One region of the Halomonas sp. BDJS001 genome, then DNA from elsewhere that is predicted to be linked to it. Evidence: predicted binding sites of a transcription regulator. Region 1 holds the regulator's gene; the other holds the start of a gene.
What was found. Region 1 encodes FNR, which switches genes on or off when oxygen is low (the NO sensors DNR and NnrR bind a similar motif). Its sites were predicted from a motif close to TTGATNTANATCAA; they were not measured.
Positions count from the first base shown of each region.

Region 2: a site for FNR is predicted at 3,013-3,026, ahead of OM794_RS07420 (Hsp20/alpha crystallin family protein). Genes of this name have one in related genera too.

Region 1 covers NZ_CP110535.1:3,673,968-3,678,067, reverse strand. The annotation lists gene OM794_RS17170 (DUF294 nucleotidyltransferase-like domain-containing protein) at 1-184, shown strand, start outside; gene OM794_RS17165 (DNA polymerase III subunit epsilon) at 190-843, shown strand; gene ttcA (tRNA 2-thiocytidine(32) synthetase TtcA) at 954-1,874, shown strand; gene fnr (fumarate/nitrate reduction transcriptional regulator Fnr) at 1,867-2,613, opposite strand; gene hemN (oxygen-independent coproporphyrinogen III oxidase) at 2,696-4,100, opposite strand, start outside.
Region 2 covers NZ_CP110535.1:1,647,316-1,651,415, reverse strand. The annotation lists gene OM794_RS07445 (pyridoxamine 5'-phosphate oxidase family protein) at 1-277, shown strand, start outside; gene OM794_RS07440 (CAP domain-containing protein) at 258-833, shown strand; gene OM794_RS07435 (CreA family protein) at 849-1,337, opposite strand; gene OM794_RS07430 (BON domain-containing protein) at 1,597-2,157, opposite strand; gene OM794_RS07425 (Hsp20/alpha crystallin family protein) at 2,335-2,487, opposite strand; gene OM794_RS07420 (Hsp20/alpha crystallin family protein) at 2,468-2,842, opposite strand; gene OM794_RS07415 (poly-beta-hydroxybutyrate polymerase N-terminal domain-containing protein) at 3,217-3,909, shown strand.

The DNA.
Region 1 (4,100 bases):
GCTTAACGCGTTGGAAACGTCTTCGGACACAAAAGAAGCTAACTCCCAAAACGGCAGTCGCGCTAATCGCGTTGTCGTGCAAAACCTCTCTTCCCTGGAGCGCGACCTTCTGCGCGAAGCGATGCATATTGTCAAAGACTTTAAGCAGCGGCTTTCCCATCGTTATCATTTGGAGTATTCGTGAGCGGAATGCGGCTGTTAGATCGACACGTAGCGCTATTTAGCGGTTCATTGCGCACCTTGTTGCGCCGCGAAAGTGATCGTCGGCGTTGTGCAGACTCTCCCTATGCCTGGCTGTTTCAACCTTATATGGGCGAGGAGCTGGTAGCACTCGCCTGTACGACAGCGCCCACGTCGTCATCGCCGGTGATCAGCTTGGCTGCGGTGGCGCTAAGCCAGCAGCAGGTACGAACCAGCCGCGCTTTTGTGATGACGCTAGGCAATACGAAACAGCCCGAGAGCGCGACGCTGCGCCGTCATCATTTGCTGTGCGAGGCCGGGGAGGTGCAGCCGCCAAGCAGCGCTAACTTGAGCGCGTTAGTGGAATTTATCGGCAATCGACCCATAGTGGGCTGGCAGTTGGAGCAGCGTATTGGGGCGTTGAATACACTGCTTACCAAGCGGCTAAATTTTGCTCTGCCCAATGCCCAAGTCGATGTGGCGAGACTGCATCAGCGCCAACTGCGGCGACTGCATCCCCAGGTAGAAGCGCCCAGCAGCTTCACCCAGGCGTTGGCATGCTGGCAGGTGCCCGCCATGGGCGTGCAGAGCGTACTGGGCGAGGCCACCGCCAGCGCACTGCTGTATATGCGCCTGCAGCGTGTTATGGCACAGGCTGCTTAGGGAGGAGCCACGAGTAGTTGGGTCAAGGCGAAGAGTGTTGTTAGAATAGCCCCCAATTATTTCTGTGTAGCACCTCTTCTCTTCACCATACCCTCGGCAGTGCCTATACCATGCAATCTCTTGATCACTTTGATCCTGCTCACCTTGATACAGTTGTAGCCACCCCAGCTAACGCTGAGCAAAACCAGCCAGAGCTGGCTGATGCCAAGCAGAAGCGTGAATTTAACAAGCTGCAAAAGCGTCTGCGCCGGGAAGTGGGCAATGCGATTATTGATTACCAAATGATCAATGAAGGCGACCGCGTGATGGTGTGCCTATCCGGCGGCAAGGACAGCTACACCATGCTGGAGATTCTGCGCAACTTGCAGCGCAATGCGCCGGTTAATTTTTCACTGGTGGCGGTCAATCTGGATCAGAAGCAGCCGGGTTTTCCCGAACACGTGCTGCCTGCCTATCTGGATAAGCTGGGCGTGGAGTACCATATTGTCGAGCGCGATACCTATTCGGTGGTGAAGGAGAAGACCCCAGAAGGCAAAACCACCTGCGCGCTCTGTTCACGGCTGCGGCGTGGCTCGCTGTATGGGTTTGCCGAAGAGATTGGCGCCAATAAGATTGCTCTTGGCCATCATCGGGAAGATATCCTCGAAACCCTGTTTCTGAATATGTTCTTCGGCGGCAACCTGAAAGCGATGCCGCCCAAGCTGTTATCCGATGATGGAAAAAATATCGTTATTCGCCCATTGGCTTACTGCAAAGAGGCTGATATTGCTGAATTTTCGCGGTTGATGGAATTCCCGATCATCCCCTGCAACCTCTGCGGCTCACAGCCCAATATGCAGCGTCAGGTGGTCAAAGAGATGCTCGCCGAGTGGGACAAAAAGTTTCCGGGCCGCCTGGAAAGCATGTTTAAAGCGGTGACCAATATTGCGCCCTCCCAGTTGGCAGACCGCAGCCTGTTTGATTTTGAAGGCTTAGAGGCCAAACAGGCGGAACTGCTGGCAGGGCGCATCCAGGCCTTTAACGTCAGCTAACCGTTTGCTCTTCCTCTTCAGCGAGGGTAATCAAGCGCGGCATGTCGAGAATATTGACCTCTCGCCCGGAAACCGCTACCACGTTCTGCTGCTGAAAGCGGCTTAAAATGCGGCTGACGGTTTCCACTGCTAAGCCCAGGTAGTTGCCAATATCGGCTCTGGGCATTGAGAGGCGAAAACTATAGGGTGAGTAGCCCCGGCGACGAAAACGATCCGAGAGCGTAATCAGGAAGCTCGCCAGCCGCTGATCCGCGGTTTTACGCGACAGCAGACGCATCATACGACGATCATCACGTAACTCTTTGCTCATGCTGCGATACAGCTGGCCACGTAGCTCAGGGATCTCTTCCGAGAGTAGATCCAGACGGTCAAAAGGGATCTCGCAGACGGTGGTGGTTTCCAGTGCAATAACGCTACCGGGGTAGTGCTCTTCGTCAATGCCATCCAGTCCCACCAGTTCACTGGGCAGGTAGAAGTTTGTCAACTGTTCGCTGCCGTTACCTTCAGCGGTGATCTGTTTCAAACTCCCTGAACGCACCGCGTAAACGCTGGTGAAAGTGTCACCTTGGCGAAACAGAGGCTCGCCTTTTTTCAGCGGCGCACGGCGGCGAATAATCGCATCGAACTGCCCCATATCGTCCAACTCAAGGGCAAGCGGCAGGCACAGCGAGCTAAGGCTGCAGGTTTGGCAGCGCGCTTCGTGGAGTAGCGAGCGCCGGCTGCTCATGGGTTCCAACATACGATGCTCCTTGAGTGGGTCAGGGTAAAATTAGTAAATTCTTACTTATTGTAGTGGCGTTAGCATGCCTGCAATAAGATGATTAGACAATCTTAGAGTAGCGCTGTCCCGTTTGCCCAGAAAGATGGGCATCGAACGCCATGGCTAAATGGCGAATAAGCAGCCGCCCCATGGGCGTGGCAATAAGTTGATCACCTCTACGGATGATTAGGCCATCTTGCTCGGCGCCCTGTAAACGTTCCAGCGCGGGTGCAAAATAGCGGGGGGCATCAATGTTCCAGCGCTGGCTGACCGCCGCCAGATCAATGCCCATATCGCACATCAGCCGCTCAATCACATCCCGGCGGATTAGGTCGTCGTCACTCAGCCGCACGCCGCGTACGGTGGCAAGCTTGCCTTGATCCAACGCCGCTTCATAGCGCGCCAGGTCGCTAGGGTTCTGCGCATAGACGTCATCGATGCGCGAAATTGCCGAAACGCCAAGCCCGATTAAATCGCACTGGGCGTGGCTGGAGTAGCCTTGGAAGTTGCGCTGTAGCGAACCGTCGCGCTGGGCAATGGCCAGGCTATCGTCAGGGCGGGCAAAGTGATCCATGCCGATATGCACGTAGCCTGCCGCGGTAAGCATCTCGATGGTGGCGCGCAGAATTGCCAATTTCTCTTCGCCACCCGGCAAGTCGTCGACGTTAATACGCCGCTGGGGGGCAAATCGCTCCGGCATGTGCGCGTAATTAAACACGGAAAGACGCGCGGGGTTGAGGTCAATTACCTGGCGAAGCGTATTCGCAAAGCTCTTTTCTGTCTGAAACGGTAACCCGTAAATAAGATCAATATTGAGCGAGCGAAAGCCCAGGCGGTGCGCCTCCTCCATCAGCGTTTCGGTAAGTACCCGAGGCTGAATGCGGTTAATCGCTTTCTGCACCAGCGGGCTTAAATCCTGCACGCCCAGACTAATACGGTTAAAGCCTAACGACTGTAGGTGACGCAGGGTAAACACATCCGCTTCGCGAGGGTCTATCTCAATGGCGTAATCGCGATCAGCAGACGATGAAAGGCCAAAACGGGCGTCCAGGCGATCAATCAGGTCACCCATCTGATTCAAGCTGAGAAAGGTCGGCGTACCGCCACCCCAGTGCAATTGCTCCACTGGTCGTGAGGTATTCAAGTGGCGGGCAGTCAGCACCATCTCGCGGTCTAGCCGGGCTATATAAGGCTCGGCCAGAGCGGTGTTCTTGGTGGCGATTTTGTTACACGCGCAGTAGAAGCAGATCTTGCGGCAGAAGGGTACGTGAACATACAGTGAGAGTGAACGCTTACTGGCATTGCTACGCTCCAGCGCCTGGGTCAGGTCGTCAGGCGTAAACTGGTCGTGAAACGACAGAGCCGTAGGGTAGGAAGTATAGCGCGGGCCGCTAGTGTCGTAGCGGCGCAGCAAGGCTTCATCCCATACCGGCTGCATAGGAGTGGCGGCTGCCGCAGATGCAATG
Region 2 (4,100 bases), 2.0 Mb from region 1:
CGATCAGGAGGATGGTGTTTATGTCTCGCTATCGGGCAAAGCCAACCTGACCGATAACCGCGAACTAATCGAGAAATACTGGAACCCCTTCGTCGCTGCCTGGTTCCCGGAAGGTAAAGACGACCCAGATGTTGCCCTACTGGAAATTAAAGTTGAGATGGGCGAGCACTGGAAAGCCAAAGAGAGCAAGACGTTCCAGCTCTACGAAATAGCCAAAGCTAACCTCAAAAAGGACGCTACGCCGAACCTTGGTGAGAATGAAAAGTTCGGTGGGTAACTTTCTACCCAAGCGCCCCGCTGCCGGGGCGCTTTTCTTCAGCCTGATCATCATCATGCTCATGGTTTCATCCACTTCATGGGCCAATGATCAGCCCCAGAGAGATGATGCTACCCATCAGGGTGAATGCGAGCCCAACGATCAGCAGCAGTCAATGCTCTCTCAAGTCAACGAAGCGCGTAGCCAAGCACGCCAATGCGGTGACCAACCGTTCGAGGCCGCAGAGCCGTTAACATGGAGCTGCAAGCTTGAAGCAGCGGCCGAAAGCCACTCCAAAGATATGGCCGAGAATGACTACTTTAGCCATACCGGCCCGGAGGGCGCAGGTATCGAGCAACGGGTGGGTAATCAGGATTACACATGGCAAGCCGTGGGGGAAAATATCGCCGCTGGCCACACCTCAGTCTCTGCCGTAGTAGCAGGCTGGCTAGACAGCCCCGGCCACTGCCGCAACATCATGAATGGCGCCTTTACCGAGATGGGCATGGCGAAAGCCGCAGATCCAGAGTCGCGCTACTCGACCTACTGGACACAAACGTTCGGCAATCCTCGCTAGGCGCCCATGAATCAATTATTGCCCGCCTCCTAAATCACCGTAGTGAACAGCCGTAATCGCATTTTTAGGCGAGCCATCAACCAGCTTGGTGCTATAGGTCAGGTACACAAAGGTCTCTGTTTCTGCATCATGCATGCGCACGACGCGCATATTCTTGAAAAGCGCCGAGCGGCGTTGACTAAAAATTACCTCTTGCTCCTCTACTTCCGCGGGGTCGAAGACAATCTCCCCTGTCTGCCGACACGCCACGCTCGCCTCACTGGCCTCCTCAGCCAGCCCCACCGCACCAGAGATTCCGCCAATCTGCGAATAGGAGAGATAACAGGAAATACCCTCAACCTTAGGGTCATCGAAGCGCTCCACTTCAATGGTGTTGTTCGGGCCCAGCAGCTTGAACTCGGTACGCACGCTGCCAATGTGGGCATCCTGGGCGAATAGCGTGGGTGGCAGTAGCGCAAACATAACGATGAACGAGGTGAGGACAACGCGTTTTGGGGAAAACATGGGTAACTTCCTTGGCAAGAGTCAGACGGTGGGATAGGGAAGCGTAGAGGATACCTGATGCGCCAACGTATCCAGATACACAGTTTGCCTCGGGGCATACAACACGCCAACGCCCTGCGCAAAGTCGGGGCGCTCATAACGCCAGCGTCAACACCAATCTCCCCCCACTACATTCCAGAAAAGCGAAGCCAAAAAGACAAAGGGTCGTCGCTCCCCCCTGGGATTCGTCGACCCTTCCCCCTTCTCAACAGCCAACGCATTAAGTTTTTATATTATCTGTAACCTTCCAAACACCGGGTGAATTCCAGACCGCATTATGTATTAAGTTTTTTTCTGCGAGGCTGTGCACCTTCCCACTCAGTGTTACATCATGATCATGCACTTCTACTTTGATGGCGTTAGCATCCTGAACAGCCCTACGTTTCAGTGAGGCTTCAATATCAGCCTTGACAGCCGCCGCCGTCGGCTTAGGTTTTAGAACGATTTGATTGCTAACACCGGTAACACCGGCCAGGTAGCGGATAGAACTAGCAGCCAAACGGCGTTGATACTCCCAGGGAACTTCTCCAGTCAGCGTCACCCAACCATCCTCTACCATTACTTTCAACGGATCATTGGGTATAAATACATTCCACTCCAGCGTGTTCTTCACCGCTCGTGCGATATCCGCATCGGTGCGCTGATTACTTCCTGGCAACTTCACGTCAATTTCTACCGCAACCCCTTTCACACCGCTGACTCTCTGTGCTGCGGTTTCTGCATGCCACTTCTCTGCATAGCTATCGACATGCCCAGCCAGTGTCACAATGCCGTCTTTCACCTCCACTCCAATATCTGTAGCGCGAACGGAGGATTCCCATTGAGTTCAGCAAGCACATCTTGCTGAATTTGAGTATCTGACTTAAACATAGCTATATCTCCTTTAACCGTATGAGTGAACTTAGGCGCAGACACTTTCAGTTAGCACACATTACCTATTAACAATTACTTACCTGACTCAGCTGGCTAATTTAACGTCTAACTTACGTCGTGAAGTCTTTTTTTCTTTAGGCAAAGTAATTGTCAAGATACCATCCTTAAACTTAGCGTCAGCATTTTGCGCATCCACTTCAGCGGGTAAAGCAACCGTCCTAGAAAAAGAGCCTTGCATATTTCCGAATAAAAATACTCATCCTTTTTTCTTCAGTCTCACCAGACCGCTGACCTTTCAATATTACCGAATGCTCAGTCACTTCAACCTCCAATTCTTTTCGATCAATTCCAGAAACTTCAGCACGTACTATTATTTCCTTTTCGCGATCAATAATATCAACCTTAGGGTTGCGTTGAGAGAACAGCCCCAAGCGCTCTTTCAATACATCGTCTTTAAAGAAGGGTTTCATCCAACTGCGTTCAAAAAACCCTTCCATCATACGGTCAAACTCATCCAAGGGGCTCAATGCACGACTAGGTGTCTGGGCATTACTTTTATCCTCTACTGAAGGTTTGATGGCAGTCTTGTTCATTTCATCACTCCTACTTAGGTTTTTCACACAAGCAATACAAAACATATTGCCCATTTCAGTATCGACAAATTCTCTCAATGATCACAAATAACCATTTTATTTTTTATAGCCCAACCCCAAATGAAAAGTAGATTATTAAAGTCATCAAAAAGTATTAACATACGTAAAAATTGACCTAGATCAAAACAGAACATAACACCCAAAATTCATCCAACACCCTTGATAATTATTCTTAGCAACTGCTTTTTATAAAATATAAATTTCAGAGCTTGAGTTTTCCTCGTCAGCGACCAAACTGAAGAGTGAAATAGACACTGATACTAGATAAGCGTAACTGCGCCCATGTTAATAACCGCACGTGAGGCATGAGACATATGTTTTACGAAAATTCTCAGCACCAAGATATTGATAGACTAGTGCGTGCTTCACTGGCGGGGCTGACTATGGGTATTTCACCCTCGTCGGTCATGCTTACTTATTTGGACTGGCTATCCAGCCTGGCCCTTTCGCCAGGAACCCAAGCTCATTTGCTACAAAAAGCGCTTAAAAAACAGCTACGCTTGCTTTCCTGGGCTAGCCATTCGGCTTTTGACCGCAATGCCCCTCCTTGCATTATCCCCTTACCTCAGGATCGTCGCTTTCGCGACCCTAGCTTGCGGGTGGATGACCACCCAGTAGCGCTTAGCGATATACAGGTACCGATCTTCTGTGTCGGCACCGAATGGGACCACGTTGCACCTTGGCGATCCACTTACAGACTGCACTTGCTTTCTGATGCACCTGAAATCACTTTCCTGCTCACCAGCGGTGGCCATAATGCGGGCATTATTAGCCCTCCTGAGCACCCTCACCGGCACTACCGAATAACGGTGGCCCATGAAAAAGATAGTTATATTGACCCCGACACTTGGCTTGAGAGCACAACCATACAGCCAGGCTCCTGGTGGGAAGAGTGGCAAATCTGGCTTGAGAAACGCTCAGGGCCTCTGGTTAGAAAGCCAACTCTAGGGTCAAACGACTATCCGCCATTAGAAGATGCACCGGGGAGCTACGTGAAGCAGCCATGAACAAGGCTTTCTTTTCGACAAGACCAGTCGAACACTGGTTCGCCAGAGAAACGCCAAGACTGAATTAACTGGCAAGATGCAGCTTCAGGGTGCTACCTAATATTGCCCCCCTCTTTTTTAACTTAAGAATCATCACGAACAGCCATTTTTTAAATAAACTTCAAATATAAAAAACACCTACTTTTTTCGTA